One region of the Janthinobacterium sp. PSRC1-1 genome, then DNA from elsewhere that is predicted to be linked to it. Evidence: predicted binding sites of a transcription regulator. Region 1 holds the regulator's gene; each other region holds the start of a gene.
What was found. The regulator FNR, encoded in region 1, switches genes on or off when oxygen is low (the NO sensors DNR and NnrR bind a similar motif). The targets are predictions, from matches to a motif close to TTGATNNNNATCAA.
Positions count from the first base shown of each region.

Region 2: the regulator FNR is predicted to act here: its motif matches at 1,759-1,772, upstream of ACP7DW_RS01745 (KamA family radical SAM protein).
Region 3: the regulator FNR is predicted to act here: its motif matches at 1,712-1,725, upstream of ACP7DW_RS18150 (bacteriohemerythrin).
Region 4: the regulator FNR is predicted to act here: its motif matches at 1,751-1,764, upstream of ubiU (ubiquinone anaerobic biosynthesis protein UbiU).

Region 1 is NZ_JAFCWK010000019.1:28,485-31,959, reverse strand. It holds gene ACP7DW_RS26975 (response regulator) at 1-956, opposite strand, end outside; gene fnr (fumarate/nitrate reduction transcriptional regulator Fnr) at 1,196-1,954, shown strand; gene ACP7DW_RS26965 (FixH family protein) at 1,958-2,482, opposite strand; gene ccoG (cytochrome c oxidase accessory protein CcoG) at 2,585-3,475, opposite strand, start outside.
Region 2 is NZ_JAFCWK010000001.1:377,037-380,511, reverse strand. It holds gene ACP7DW_RS01750 (MFS transporter) at 1-252, opposite strand, end outside; gene ACP7DW_RS01745 (KamA family radical SAM protein) at 255-1,619, opposite strand; gene ACP7DW_RS01740 (cache domain-containing protein) at 1,903-2,361, shown strand; gene ACP7DW_RS01735 (methyl-accepting chemotaxis protein) at 2,428-3,475, shown strand, end outside.
Region 3 is NZ_JAFCWK010000007.1:393,192-396,666, forward strand. It holds gene ACP7DW_RS18135 (PepSY domain-containing protein) at 1-947, shown strand, start outside; gene ACP7DW_RS18140 (hypothetical protein) at 1,059-1,244, shown strand; gene ACP7DW_RS18145 (hypothetical protein) at 1,394-1,549, shown strand; gene ACP7DW_RS18150 (bacteriohemerythrin) at 1,801-2,199, shown strand; gene ACP7DW_RS18155 (hypothetical protein) at 2,202-3,041, opposite strand; gene ACP7DW_RS18160 (TonB-dependent siderophore receptor) at 3,367-3,475, shown strand, end outside.
Region 4 is NZ_JAFCWK010000009.1:47,053-50,527, forward strand. It holds gene ACP7DW_RS19565 (ribonucleoside triphosphate reductase) at 1-1,130, opposite strand, end outside; gene ACP7DW_RS19570 (hypothetical protein) at 1,249-1,665, opposite strand; gene ubiU (ubiquinone anaerobic biosynthesis protein UbiU) at 1,828-2,865, shown strand; gene ubiV (ubiquinone anaerobic biosynthesis protein UbiV) at 2,875-3,475, shown strand, end outside.

The DNA of each region.
Region 1 (3,475 bases):
GTGTCGCGCAGGCGCACCAGCGGCGACAGCAGGCGCACGGTGACCCAGCCCAGAATAAACGCGGCCAGCAGCGAAGCGAGGATGCTCCATAGCACCAGCCGGTACAGCACGCCATCGAACGGTTCGAAGGCATCGTCGAGGGGCAGCGAGGCGGCCAGCAGCCAGTTTACCGATTTCAGGCGTTTGAAGCTGTTGACGGCCGTGATGCCGCGGCTGTTGGTGCTGACCATGCTGCCTTCGCCATCTTGCTTCAGCAACTCGGTGGTGGTCAGGTTGGCGTTCGGCAGGCGCGGCTGCAGCAGCCGGTCGGTATCGGGGTGCAGCACGTAGCGCGGCACGGCGCCGCGCGTGAGGATGAAGTAATAGCCGCTCTTGCCGATCTTTTCCGAGCGCAGGCGCCCCAGCAGGTTGTCCTTGTACAGGCGCAGCACCCCGATCACGACGCCGGCCACCTGGCCATCGGCGGTGAGCACGGGCGCGGCCATCTGCACGATGGGCATGCCGCTCGACTTGCCCAGCATCGGTTCGGTGATCATGGGCTGGCGCGTGCGCAGCACGGTCTGGAAATACTCGCGCTCGGCGACGTTGATGCCGGCGCGCCCCGCCACTTCCGGCATGTCGGCCACGATGACGCCCTGCGCGTCGAGCACCAGCACGTCGTCGAACAGTACCAGCATCGAGCGGCGCGCATAGTATTCGCGCAGCTGGGCGGGCCGGGCGATCAATTCCGGCGGCTGCTGCCTGGCCGTCAGGGTGACGATCTGCAGCAGCATGCCCAGCTTGTCGTCGAGTTCGGCAGCGGTGCGGGTGATCAGGGCAGACTGCTGGCTCAGCAGTACTCGGGTGAAGTCGGCGCGCATGTGCTGCACCTGTATCATGGTGACCAGCGCGATCATGGCGATCGAGGTCAGGCTGGTGACCAGCGCGACTTTTGCTTTGATGCCGAGAGGCTTCATGATTTCCTTTTCAGTACCGTGCGGCACAGGCGGCAGATAATGCTGTCAGGAATTTTCCTATCAATACATTAACTTTGCAAGCGGTGCCGCGCAAATGGCCCGCCCCGCATGGGCTTTTGACGATGTTGCCATATAATCAAAGTCAGAACGTCGTTTATTCGGCCGAAATGCGGTGAAATTGGCACACGGCAACCCTGTATGCAGTAAACTTGTTATTGCATTTTCTAAAAGGTACCGACATGACTGAAGCGCTACTCACTCCCACCATGCCCACAGTGACCGTGGAAGCGTTGCGTGCGCGATGCTCGACCTGCAGCATGCATCAATTGTGCCTGCCGATGGGCCTCGATGTGGGCGACATGGACAGGCTGGACCAGATCATCGGCCGCCGTCGCAAGATCGTGCGCGGCGCCTCGCTGTTCCGTATCGGCGACTCGTTCCAGAACCTGTACGCGATCCGCCTGGGGCACTTCAAGACGTACCAGATCAATCCGGGCGGTGAAGAGCAGGTGACGGGTTTCCAGATGGCTGGCGAACTGCTGGGCATGGACGCCATCAGCGCCGATCGCCACCACTGTAATGCGGTGGCGCTGGAAGACAGCGAAGTGTGTGAAATTCCTTTTTCCAGCCTGGAACAATTGCTGGGCAATATGCCGACCCTGCTGCGCCATTTCCACCGCATGATGAGCCAGGAAATCACGCGCGAGCAAAGCGTCATGCTGTTGCTGGGCAATATGCAGGCGACCCAGCGTTTTGCCGCCTTTATCGTCAACCTGGCCTCGCGCTATGAAGCGCGTGGCTATTCGGCCAGCAAATTTCAGCTGCGCATGTCGCGCGAGGAAATCGGCAATTACCTGGGACTGACCATCGAGAGCGTCAGCCGTTTATTGTCGAAATTCAAGAAGGAAGGCTGGCTGCGCGTGTCCAACCGCGAGATCGAGATCTTGCAGCCCGCCAAGTTGAAAGCCATCACGGCCGGCACGGACGTCTGCAAGTAAGTCTTACAGTTCCTCATCGGCGTGCAGCGCGATACTGCGCTGCAGCGGCCAAGTCCAGATGCCGGACAGGCGCCACTCGCGTTTGTCGTTTTCCACCAGTACTTGCCAGCGGCTGCGCTCGAGCATCGGCAGCGCGACGGAAAAATTGCCGGCCGCATCGGGCTGCACCAGCAGCTTGATATCCTTTTCCGGCAGGGTCGCATGCGCCAGATGCAGCTGCAACGGACCCTGGTAGGCCTTGCCGAAGCTGTGCACGGAGCCACTCAGGCGCGCTGACGCCACATCATAGGACAGGCTGGTATCCATCGCCAGGTCGCTGGCGATCGTGTCGCGCTTCAAATCCTGGTTGATCGCCTTGCCCTGCTTGTAATAGTCGCCCACCACCAGCGCATCGGGCTGCGTAAACGCGATATAGCCCATGAAGCTGCCGACGACAACCGACAGGCCGGGACCGATCATCAGCAGCCAAGGCCAGCGATGCTTGTACCACGGTGCAACGGGGGCTTGCAGCTTGAGACTGTCGGACATGATATTTCTCCTGTTTAATCAGCCAGTCCCCGCATGGGGACCGGCCTTCCTGCAACTTCGTGGCGGCGGCGAGGGCACCCGGTCCCCGTCCGCCTTTCCTTGTTAACGTGGCACGATGAAGACCGCGCTTTCACGCACATGCAGCGACGGGTCGTCCAGCGAGTGCAATTCGATCGCAATCTTGTTCGACCCCTTTTCTCCCACGCCGTGCGGTACGCGCAGGCGGATCGGCCAGCCCAGCGTTTCCGTCGGCTGCAAGGTCACCTCTTCGCGTGTCAGCAAGGTCAGGCCCGGCAAGCCGGAAGCGCTGATTTTAAAATGCTGGGTTTGCTCCGAGGTGTTCATGATCTGCAAGCGGTACACGTTTTCGATCATGCCGTCTTCCACTTCGCGTCCCATCGAACCGCGGTCGCGGATCACGTCCATTTTCAGGGGCGTGCGCAGCGCCAGCGACGTACACACGGCGATGATGATCAGGGCCAGGATGGAAGTGTAGATCAGCACGCGCGGGCGCATGGCGCGCTGGCGGATCTGCTTCGAATTGAAGTTGTTTTCCATCGCATGGTCGGTACTGTAGCGTACCAGTCCCCGCGGCCGGTCGACCTTGTCCATCACGGTATTGCAGGCATCGACGCAGGCGGCGCAGCCGATGCATTCATACTGCAGGCCGTTGCGGATATCGATGCCGGTCGGACACACCTGCACGCACAGAGTGCAGTCGATGCAGTCGCCCAGCTTGTCGTTGTTGCCGGCCTTCTTGCTGATGGCGCCACGCGGTTCGCCGCGCTTGGCATCGTAGGTGATGATCAGGGTGTCCTGGTCGAACATGGCGCTCTGGAAGCGCGCGTAGGGGCACATGTATTTGCACACCTGTTCGCGCAGCCAGCCCGCGTTGCCGTAGGTTGCCAGGCTGTAGAACAAGACCCAGAACCATTCCCAGGGACCGAAGTTCAGGGTGGTCACCGACTGCGCCAGTTCCTTGATCGGCGTGAA
Region 2 (3,475 bases), on a different contig from region 1:
CACCGTGCGGGGGCCGTAACGGTCGAGCGCCATGCCGATCGGCAGTTGCACCAGCGCAAAGGCGAGAAAAAAGGCGCTGGTCAAAAGGCCCAGCTGCGCTGGCGTCAGGGCGATGGCGCCCAGCAATTCCGCCGTCAGCACGGCATTCACGCCGCGCAGCAGGCACGACAGGTAATGCCCGAGCGCGAACGGCAGGAACACCAGGCAAAACACGGCCACCCCGGAACGCGAAGAGGCGCCGGCGCCGTGCATGCTCAGGCGGCCTGTGCCAGGCGGATGATTTTATGCGGCACCTGCGGCATAGGCTCATCCGTTTCAAAGAAAAACTTGTCGTGGCCGAATGCGGGCTTTAAATCGTCCATCCACGTCGCTTCCGCATCGAACTGCGCATAAAACGGCCGGCGCACCCAGTCCGGGTTGCGCGCCTGCAAAAATTGCAGGGCAAACAGTTTTTCGCCATTGATGGTGACGATGCCATCGATGACGATCTTGCCGGGGAACGCGCTCATGGAGGGCCCGCGCACCGTACGCGACAGGCCCGACACCATCTGGTAGGCAGCCTGGAAGATTTCATGTGCCTTCGCCAGGGGCAGTTCGAAATAGCCGCGCGGCCCCGTGTCCCGTTCGACAAACATGTAATACGGAATCGCTCCCAGGCGCGTGCCCGTCTGCCACAGCTCGGCCCAGCTAGCCGGATCTTCATTGATATGGCGGATCAGCGGCCCCTGCATGCGCAAGGTGGCGCCTGTGGAGACGATGCGTTTCACCGCTTGCTGCGCGATATCCTGGCGCAACTCGACGGCGTGGCTGTAATGGCCCATCACGGCCAGGTTCTTGCCCGCCTTGACGATGCGCTCGAACAGGCGCAGCAAATCGTCCGCATCGCGGTCCGAGACAAAACGCTGCGGCCAATACGCCACCGCCTTGGTACCGATGCGGATGTTCTGGATGTGTTCCAGGCCCGGCGCCAGCAGCGGCTCCAGGTAGGCGGCCAGTTGCCGCGTGTTCATGATCATCGGGTCGCCGCCCGTGATCAGCACATCCGTCACTTCAGGATGCAATTTCAGGTAGGCGGCCAGCTCATGCGACTCGCGCGCATCGAACTTCATGTCGTCCATGCCGACGAACTGGGGCCAGCGGAAACAGAAGGTGCAGTACGCGTGGCACGTCTGGCCCGCGCTGGGGAAAAACAGCACCGTCTGCACATATTTATGCTGCAAGCCACGCACCGGTGCATCGTTGACTTTCGGCACGTTATGCGTCATCTGCCCGGCCGGATGGGGATTCATGCCCAGGCGGATACCATGCACATAGGCATCGATGGCAGCCTTGTCACGCTGCACCAGCACGAGATCGCGCAAGTGCGCGTACTGCTCGGGCGGCAGCATGTCGCGGTGGGGAAAAACGAGGCGGTAGATGGGGTCGTCGGGGATGTTGTTCCAGTCGATCAGCTGGTCTAGCACATAGGCATTGGTGCGAAACGGCAAGACGTGCGACACCACCTGCACGGCTTCGCGTTGCTCTTCCGGCAGCCATTCCCACTGCCGCGCCTGATGAATGGTTTGCCGCGTATACGGCTTGAACTTGGGTGAAAACGGCTCGGTAATGAGTTCGGACACGATCGGCTCCTTGCCAATAAATAGCGATAACTTTCATGAAATTGACCCTATTTCGGCCAATTCCAGCCTCTTTCCCCACAGGCCATGCCAGCTCGGCATGCTGTGAAAGTCATCATAATTCTTGCCATCTGGAACCAAATTGCTACACATCAACAAGCATTCCGATGCGTTGTTCGCTGCCTACAAGCAACACCTTAGTTTGTTCCATCGCAATTTGATGGGACCGTCGACGACGTAAATTACGGCTTGGCAATACATCCCTCGATTCTCACAAGGAGCTGTCATGAAACGCTTATTCACGGGTAGCCTGCTGTGCCTGGCATTTGCCGGCGGCAGCGTCAATGCCGCCGTCGAACCAACGGAAAAAGACGCCATCGCCATGGCCGAACGGGGCGCCGCCTTCATGAAGGCGCATGGCAAGGAAGAAATGATGAAGAAAATCACGGCGAAAGACCCCGACTTCGTGCAGGGCTCGCTGTATGTGGACATGCGCGACATCAAGACGGGCATCGTGCTGGCCCACCCCATCAATCCTTCCATCGTGGGCAAGGATTTGACGGACGTGCCTGATGCGAATGGCAAGAAGTATCGCCGTGAAATCATTGAGCTGGCGCAAAAGCAGGGCAAGGGCTGGGTCGACTATCAGTACAAGAATCCCACCACTGGCAAGATCGAGCCGAAGACCACGTACATCCTGCGCGTCAACGATGTGGTGCTGGAAGCGGGGATCTACAAAAAATAAGACAGCGGCGGCGCGCGCACGCCACGCGCCGCCTGCGCTTGAAACAGCCACAGCCAGGAGTCAAGCATGCTCAATCAATTACGCATCGGACCAAAATTATTGCTGGCGCCCGCCCTGGTCTTGCTGCTGCTGATACTCAGCTCGAGCGGCGCCTGGTACGGCATGGTGCGGCAAAATGCCTCGCTGGAAAACATGGTACGCGTGCGCATCACGCATCTGAAAGCGGCCGCCGACATACTCGGCGAGGCCAAGCACGTACACGGCAATATGTACCAGTTGCTGTCGTGGACGAATGGCAGCTTCGCCAAGGCTCGCCTCGATACACTGGAGCAACAGATCAAGGCGCGTCACGCGGCCATCGGCACTGAGCTGGCCACGCTGCGCGCCACGGCCACGGGCGCCGAACGCAACCTGGTCGATGCCGCCATCACGGCCCTGGCCGGCTACCGCAAGGCCGTGCTGGAAACCATGGAAATGGCGCAGATGGACCAGTCGATCGCCACCAATTCCATGCTCAAGGCGGAAACGCAATTCGGCCAGTTCAATACGCAACTGGCGCAGCTGTCGGCCCTGGAAACGACGCTCAGCAGCCAGGCCCATGCGACGGCCAGCGCCGAGTTTCGCAGCCTGGGCTGGAGCCTGCTGCTGACCGTCATGCTCTCCATCCTGGCCTCCATCGTGGTGACCATGCTGGTGCGGCGCGCCCTGCTGGTGGAAATCCGCGGCATCGCCGACGCCGTGCAAGACCTGGCGGCGGGCAAGCTGATCGCCGGTGCGCCCAAGCAAGGCAATGACGAGATCGCCGCCACGTCGCGCGTGCTGGACCAGACCATCGCCCACCTGAACCAGACCTTGCGCACCATCATGGGCGCCGTGCAATCGATCGACACGGCGTCGCGCGAAATTGCCACCGGCAATCTGGACCTGTCGGCGCGCACGGAAATGCAGGCCAGTTCGCTGGAAGAAACGTCGAGCGCCATGGAAGCGCTGACGCAAGCCGTCAATGACAACGCCGACAACGCCCAGCTGGCCTGCGAACTGGCGGGGCAAGCGTCCACCCTGGCCGTGCAAGGCGGCGCATCGATGCAGCAGGCAGTGGCGACGATGGCGACGA
Region 3 (3,475 bases), on a different contig from region 1:
TGCGCGCGCTGGGCGCCACGCCTTGGTTCCCGCTGATCGAAGTGGACAAGCACGACCCCGCCGCCCTGGCCGACTGGTCGCAAGCGCTGGCCCGTTGCAGCGGCAGCGCCATCGACGCCATCGGCGTGCAGGAAGAAGCGTCATATGCCGAGTGGCGCCTGGCGCGCCGCGTGCTGCTCAACCCTGGCAGCCTGGGCGGCGAACTGCATGAGATCACCTTGACGGGCCCGGCCGGCGCCACCTGGGAAGCGGGCGCGCTGGCCGAAATCATCGGATGCAACGCCGATGGCAGCGAGGGTGACGCGCAGGGAGAGCATAAAGCCCGGCATGCGCCGCGCAGCTACTCGCTCGCTTCGCTGCCATCCGATGGCGAACTGCAGTTGCTGGTGCGCCAGGAGCGCCATGCGGGCAGCGAAAACGAGGGGTACGGCCTGTGTTCCGGCTGGCTCACGCGTTTCGCCCCGCCAGGCGCCATCATCCGCCTGCGCCTGCAAGCCAATCCCGCCTTCGCCCCCGCCCTGGTCGACGTGCCCTGCATTTTTATCGGCAACGGTTCCGGCCTGGCGGGCCTGCGTGCGCACCTGCGCGCGCGCCAGCGGGCGGGGCTGGCACGCAACTGGCTGCTGTTTGGCGAACGGCAGCGAGCTTTTGACAGCGTCTGCGGCGAAGAGTTGCAAGGCTGGCTGAACGCTGGCCACCTGGCGCGCCTGGACCGTGTATTCTCGCGCGATGGTGACGAAGGTGGCAAACGTGAATACGTGCAGGACCGCCTGCGCACCAGCACGGCTGAACTGCGCGACTGGCTGGCGCAAGGCGCCATCGTCTACGTATGCGGCAGCCTGCACGGCATGGCGGCAGGAATCGATGCTGTGCTGCAAGAAGTGCTGGGCCAGGAGGGACTCGACGCCCTGCTGGCGGCGGGACGCTACCGCCGCGACGTGTATTGATATACGTCAATCTGCCTCCGGCGCCGCCCGGCTATGTGGGCGGGCGCACAGTCAGCACCAGCCATCGGACTAGAGTGGAGGCATTCCCACCCACCGTCTGCGAGGCACCCCATGAAAAACCCCTGGATGAGCATGTACCTGAGCGCCGCCAACCGCATCGCCAACACGGCGCGCGGCCACGCCACGGCCGCCGTCAAGCGTGAAGCGGCGAAAAATACACGGCAGTTGACGCAAGTGTGGTTCGATTCCTTCCTGCCGCCAACTGGCAAGCCACGACGCAGCCGCAAGGCCAAATAAGCCCCTGGCAACAGGCGAACTGGTGCGGTGCATCACAGCAATTCGTTGACGTCTCCATCAGATGAACTAAACTGCAAGCATGGTAGTACATAAGAAGTGACCGGCAGACGCCGCATCCCCGCGCGCCACCGGGACACCGGGAGACGACCATGTTGACGCTCAAAGTGCTGGCCTGCCTTGCCCTGTCTGCCTTGCTGCTTGTGCCCCTCGTGTTGAGGGATACGATGCAGACGTCGGCCGGGCAGCAGATGCAGGTGCCGAATGTCGATGCGCATGCCATGTGGAGCCATTGGCCTCGGCAATAAGGCGCGGCTGAGAAAACACCGCTGACTGCGTTGCCAGCGGCGTTTTTCAGCGGCGCTCGGTAACGTGCATCATCGATGAAAACCGCTTTGTTGCGGTTGGGGAATTGTTCCTTCTCGCATTTGTTTTTGTCTCGTTTTCCCCATCCCCTCTTCAACAAACTTTTGATCCAGATCATGGATTTCCCCCTTTGCTGCGGCCACACTGGAGCAGTCCGCTTCACATCGCGACGGACTTAACCGGGAGCATCGGCATGGGTATATCGGCTTGGAAAGATGAGATGGCGCTGGGCGTTCCCGCCATCGACGAGGCACATGAGGCGCTGTTTCAGGAGCTGGCGCGGCTGGGGCAGTTGAGCGACCAGCATTTCAGCGTGGCGTTTCGCGAGCTGATTGCGGCCGTCGAGCGCGATTTCCGCGAGGAAGAGGATTTGATGGAACAAATCGCCTTCCCCTCGCTGGCGAATCACCGCGAACAGCATGCGCGCGTGCTCAGCGGCTTGCACCATGCGTGGGCCGCCGTCGATGAAGGCGACCTGGAACAGGGACGCCATGCGCTGTCGCTGCTGCCGCAATGGCTGATCTTCCACCAGGCCACCATGGACCTGGCCCTGGCGGCGGCCCTGGAGCTGGTGCAGCGCCAGCCCAACTAGATCTACAGCAGCAGCACCGTGGCTTGCTCGGGCAGGACGACGCGGTAGTGTCCCGGATATTTGTCTTCGCCGTCGAAAATCTTGCAAAACACGGGCTGATTGATGTCGTTGACGGCCGGTTCATTCATGGGCAAGGTGGCGATCATCTGCTCGCCATCCATCAGCTGCAAGGCGCTGCCCCGCTCGGTCGCGCAAAAGGCCAGCGATTGCACATCGCTGGCGAACGGCCGCTTGTACCACGGCGTGATGGCCCGCACGGCGCGCCGCGCGTCGCGCAGGACTTGCCCCACGCGCGTGACATTCCACGCATCGCGCGCCACGGACGGCTGCAGCACGATATTGGCCGTCAGCTCGCCTCGCCCCTTGTTCACCAGGAAAGTGCCATCTTGCGCGGCGACGTCGTCGTTGAGCGGCACGACAAACACGCCACCGGCAGACACCTTGATCGGCACGGCAGCACCATTGCCTTGCAGGGCCACGCGCACATCGTCGATGGTGGCGCTGAGCTTGGCGGGAATCAGGCGCAGGGCCATGACCACGCTGCCACTCGACACTTGCCACACCTTCCTGGCCGTCAGATAACTCTCGCGGTAAGCCATGAAACGGATGCGCGGCACCTTGGCGTCGCTATTGGCCGTGATCGTCACCGTTTGCGATGGCAAGGCGTCCTCCGCGGGCGCCGGCGCCGCCGACGCAGCAGCTGTGGCGGATGCGGCATCCATGGCGGGCGGCACGCTGGCGCTGTGCAGCGGCGCGGGAACAGCCGGCGGCGGCGCGTGTTCCTGGGCTTGCCCCAGCGACACGACACACAACCATCCGGCACAAGCGATCCATGTACGCATGCATTTCTTTCAATGAGGAAAATATTTTATCAGCGCCTGCATTATCGCAGAAGGCCAGCCTGCGCGCCGCCCTTGGCCTGTCTGCACTCTGTTGGTGCGCACGCTTGATTATTTGGCAAATACAGCCTATATTGATAATGATTCTTATTCACAAAGTGAGGGGAAGCGCGCACCCTTCTTTTCCACTGCCCGACCGCGCCGGGCCTTGCGGTGGAACTGCTATCCAAGCCAGACCACGGGCCAGCCTCATGCCATCCCCCCAGCTACTGCGCACCTCGCCAGACGAGATAGGAACACACACGACTAAAAATACTCCAGGAAAATGATGCAATCGACCACCGCCTTCTCTTCTTCGCGCCAGCCCGCCTTGCGCCCCCTCCCCCGTTTATTACACATCAGCCTGCTCAGCCTTGCCGCTGGCGTGGCCCTGCCGG
Region 4 (3,475 bases), on a different contig from region 1:
AGGTAGCGCTTCGTGTAGGGGAACAGGCCTTGCTGCATCAGTTCCTCGATGGTGCGGCGCTTGATTTCCAGGCTGGTCTTGCCCAGCTCCAGCAGGCGGTCCAGGTCGGCCATCAGTGCCGCTTCGTCGCCGCGCCACAGGTGGCCCAGGCGCGCGCAGTTGATCGTCACCACGCCCAGGGAACCCGTCTGCTCGGCGGAACCGAACAGGCCATTGCCGCGTTTGAGCAGTTCGCGCAAGTCCAGCTGCAAGCGGCAGCACATGGAGCGGATCATGTTCGGCTTGAGTTCCGAATTGATGAAATTCTGGAAGTAGGGCAGGCCGTAGCGGGCCGTCATCTCGAACAGGCGTTCCGCATTCTCGCTATGCCAGTCGAAATCCTCGGTGATGTTATAGGTGGGGATGGGGAAGGTGAAGACGCGGCCCTTGGCGTCGCCCGCCATCATGATCTCGATGTAGGCGCGGTTGATCATGTCCATCTCGGCCTGCAACTCGCCATAGCTGAAGTCCATCTCCTGGCCGGCGATGACGGGAATCTGCTCGCGCAGGTCGTCCGGGCAGACCCAGTCGAAGGTCAGGTTGGTAAACGGCGTCTGCGTGCCCCAGCGCGATGGCACGTTGAGGTTGAAGATCAGCTCCTGCATGTACTGGCGCACGTCTTCGTAGCGCAGGCCGTCCTTGCGGATGTAGGGCGCCATGTAAGTGTCGAAGGAGCTGAACGCCTGCGCGCCGGCCCATTCGTTTTGCAGGGTGCCGAGAAAATTGACGATCTGGCCGATGGCGCTCGACATGTGTTTCGGCGGGCCCGATTCGATCTTGCCCGGCACGCCATTCAAGCCTTCATGCAGCAGGGTGCGCAGCGACCAGCCGGCGCAATAGCCGGCCAGCATGTCGAGGTCGTGGATGTGCAGCGCCGCTTCGCGGTGCGCCGCGCCCACTTCCGGCGGATACACCTGGTCCAGCCAGTAGTTGGCGATGACCTTGCCCGACACATTGAGGATCAGGCCACCCAGCGAGTAACCCTGGTTGGCGTTGGCGTTGACGCGCCAGTCGCGCCGCTCCAGGTATTCATTGATGGACGCGGCGACATCGACCTGGCCGCGCGTGGGGGAAACTGCATTCGTCGTCATGAAACCTCCAATAAACACAACATGCGGTGTTTTTATGAAGGTTATCTACTAAATGTAGTGCCGTCAAAGGTGGCGTGCAAGCGATTCGCGTATCCTTGATCCAGGTGAAAAAACCACCTCAGCCGGTTTTGTTCCAGCGCGTTTCGCGCAGGATCAGCCAGCTCGCGCAAAAGAACGCGGCGCCGCAGGCGGCGATGCTGGCGACGGAAGCGGGCAGCACGTGAGCCCAGATTTCCAGCGGCGTATAGGTGCTCCAGCTGGCCACGCGCGCATCGAACGTGACGTAATTCGCCAGCAGCCAGTAGATGGCCAGCAGGCCCGTGCAGATGGCGGCCTGACGCCGCAGCGGCAGTTGGCGGCGCGCGAACACGGCCAGCAGGAACAGCAGCAGCACGCCCGGATAGGCGCCCAGCACCTCGGGCGACAGCACGGAGATGGTGCCCGCGTCATAGCCATCGGCCGGCCCGGCCCACTGCACTTGCAGCGCGGTGAGGAACAGGGTCAGAAGGAAAATCAGCAGCGGTTTGCGGGTCATGGTTGGCAATCGAAGAGGAAGAAAAGTGGGGCATTTTACAGCCAGGTCAAGCAAGTTGAAGGTGCGCCAGCCATGCATGCATTCCTTCACCTGCGTCAAGGACTGGGCGGCATGGGCGGGGCTATAGTCTGCACCCTGAGCCGATACAGGACTGTGAACATCATGATGCTTGAAGCAACCACCGCCACCCGCGTGGCCGGACCGCTGGAACTGGTCTGCCCCGCCGGCAGCCTGCCCGCCCTGAAAGCGGCCGTCGACAATGGCGCCGACACCGTGTACCTGGGCTTTCGCGACGCCACCAATGCGCGCAATTTCGCCGGCCTCAATTTCGACGAGAAGGCCATCGCCGAGGGCGTGCGCTACGCCCATCAATATGGACGCAAGGTGCTGCTGGCGCTGAACACCTATCCGCAGCCGCACAACTGGGCCGTGTGGCGCAGCGCCATCGACCGCGCGGCGCAAGCGGGCATCGACGCCATGATCGTTGCCGATCCGGGCCTGATGGCCTACGCGGCCCAGCACCATCCGCAGCTGCGCCTGCACCTGTCCGTGCAGGGCTCGGCCACCAACTACGAAGCCATCAATTTTTACCATGAACACTTCGGCATCGCCCGCGCCGTGCTGCCGCGCGTGCTGTCGATGGCGCAGGTGGAACAATTGATCAGCAAGACGGAAGTCGAGATCGAAGTGTTCGGCTTCGGCAGCCTGTGCGTGATGGTCGAAGGGCGCTGCGCGCTGTCGTCGTATGCGACGGGCGAGGCGCCGAACACCCACGGCGTATGCTCGCCGGCGAAATCCGTGCGCTGGCTGGAAACGCCGAACGGTCTGGAGTCGCGCCTGAACGGCGTGCTGATCGACCGCTACGCGCCCGGTGAAAACGCCAGCTATCCCACCCTGTGCAAGGGCCGTTTCGAAGTCAATGACGAAGAGTATTACGCGATCGAGGAACCGGCCAGCCTGAACACGCTGGCGCTGCTGCCGCAACTGATCGCCATGGGCGTGCGCGCCGTGAAAATCGAGGGGCGCCAGCGCAGTCCCGCCTACGTGGCGCAGGTGACGCGCGTGTGGCGCGAAGCGATCGACGCCTGCCGCGAAGGCAATCCGCGCTACGCCGTCAAGCCGGGCTGGATGGCGGCCATGGACAAGCTGGCCGAAGGCCAGCAGCACACACTCGGTGCCTACCACCGCTCCTGGAAATAAAGGAAGAACATGCTAAAACTATCGTTGGGCCCTTTGCTGTACTACTGGCCGCGCGCCACCGTCTTCGAGTTTTACCAGCAGATCGCCGGCAGCGCCGTCGAGATCGTGTATCTGGGCGAAACCGTGTGCTCGCGCCGGCATGAAGTGCGCCTGGCCGACTGGCTCGATATCGCCGACCTGCTGGCCGCTGCCGGCAAAGAGGTGGTGCTGTCGACGCAGGCGCTGATCGAGGCGGGCGCCGAACTGGCGACCCTGCGCCGCATCACGGGCAATGGCCGCTATACGGTCGAAGCCAACGACATGGGCGCCGTGCATTGCATGGAAAAGGGCACGTCCTTCGTCGCCGGTCCCCATCTGAACCTGTTCAATGGCCCCAGCCTGCAACTGCTGGCGCGCCTGGGCGCGCGGCGCTGGGTGATGCCGCTGGAAATGGGGCAGACGGCGCTGGCCGAGATGCAGCGCCAGAAACCGGAAGGGCTGGAGACGGAAGTGTTCGCCTACGGCCGCATGCCGCTGGCGTTTTCCGCGCGCTGCTTCACGGCGCGCAACCGCAACCTGCCGAAGGACGACTGCGGCTACAGCTGCCTGGAAGAGCCGGACGGCCTGCTGC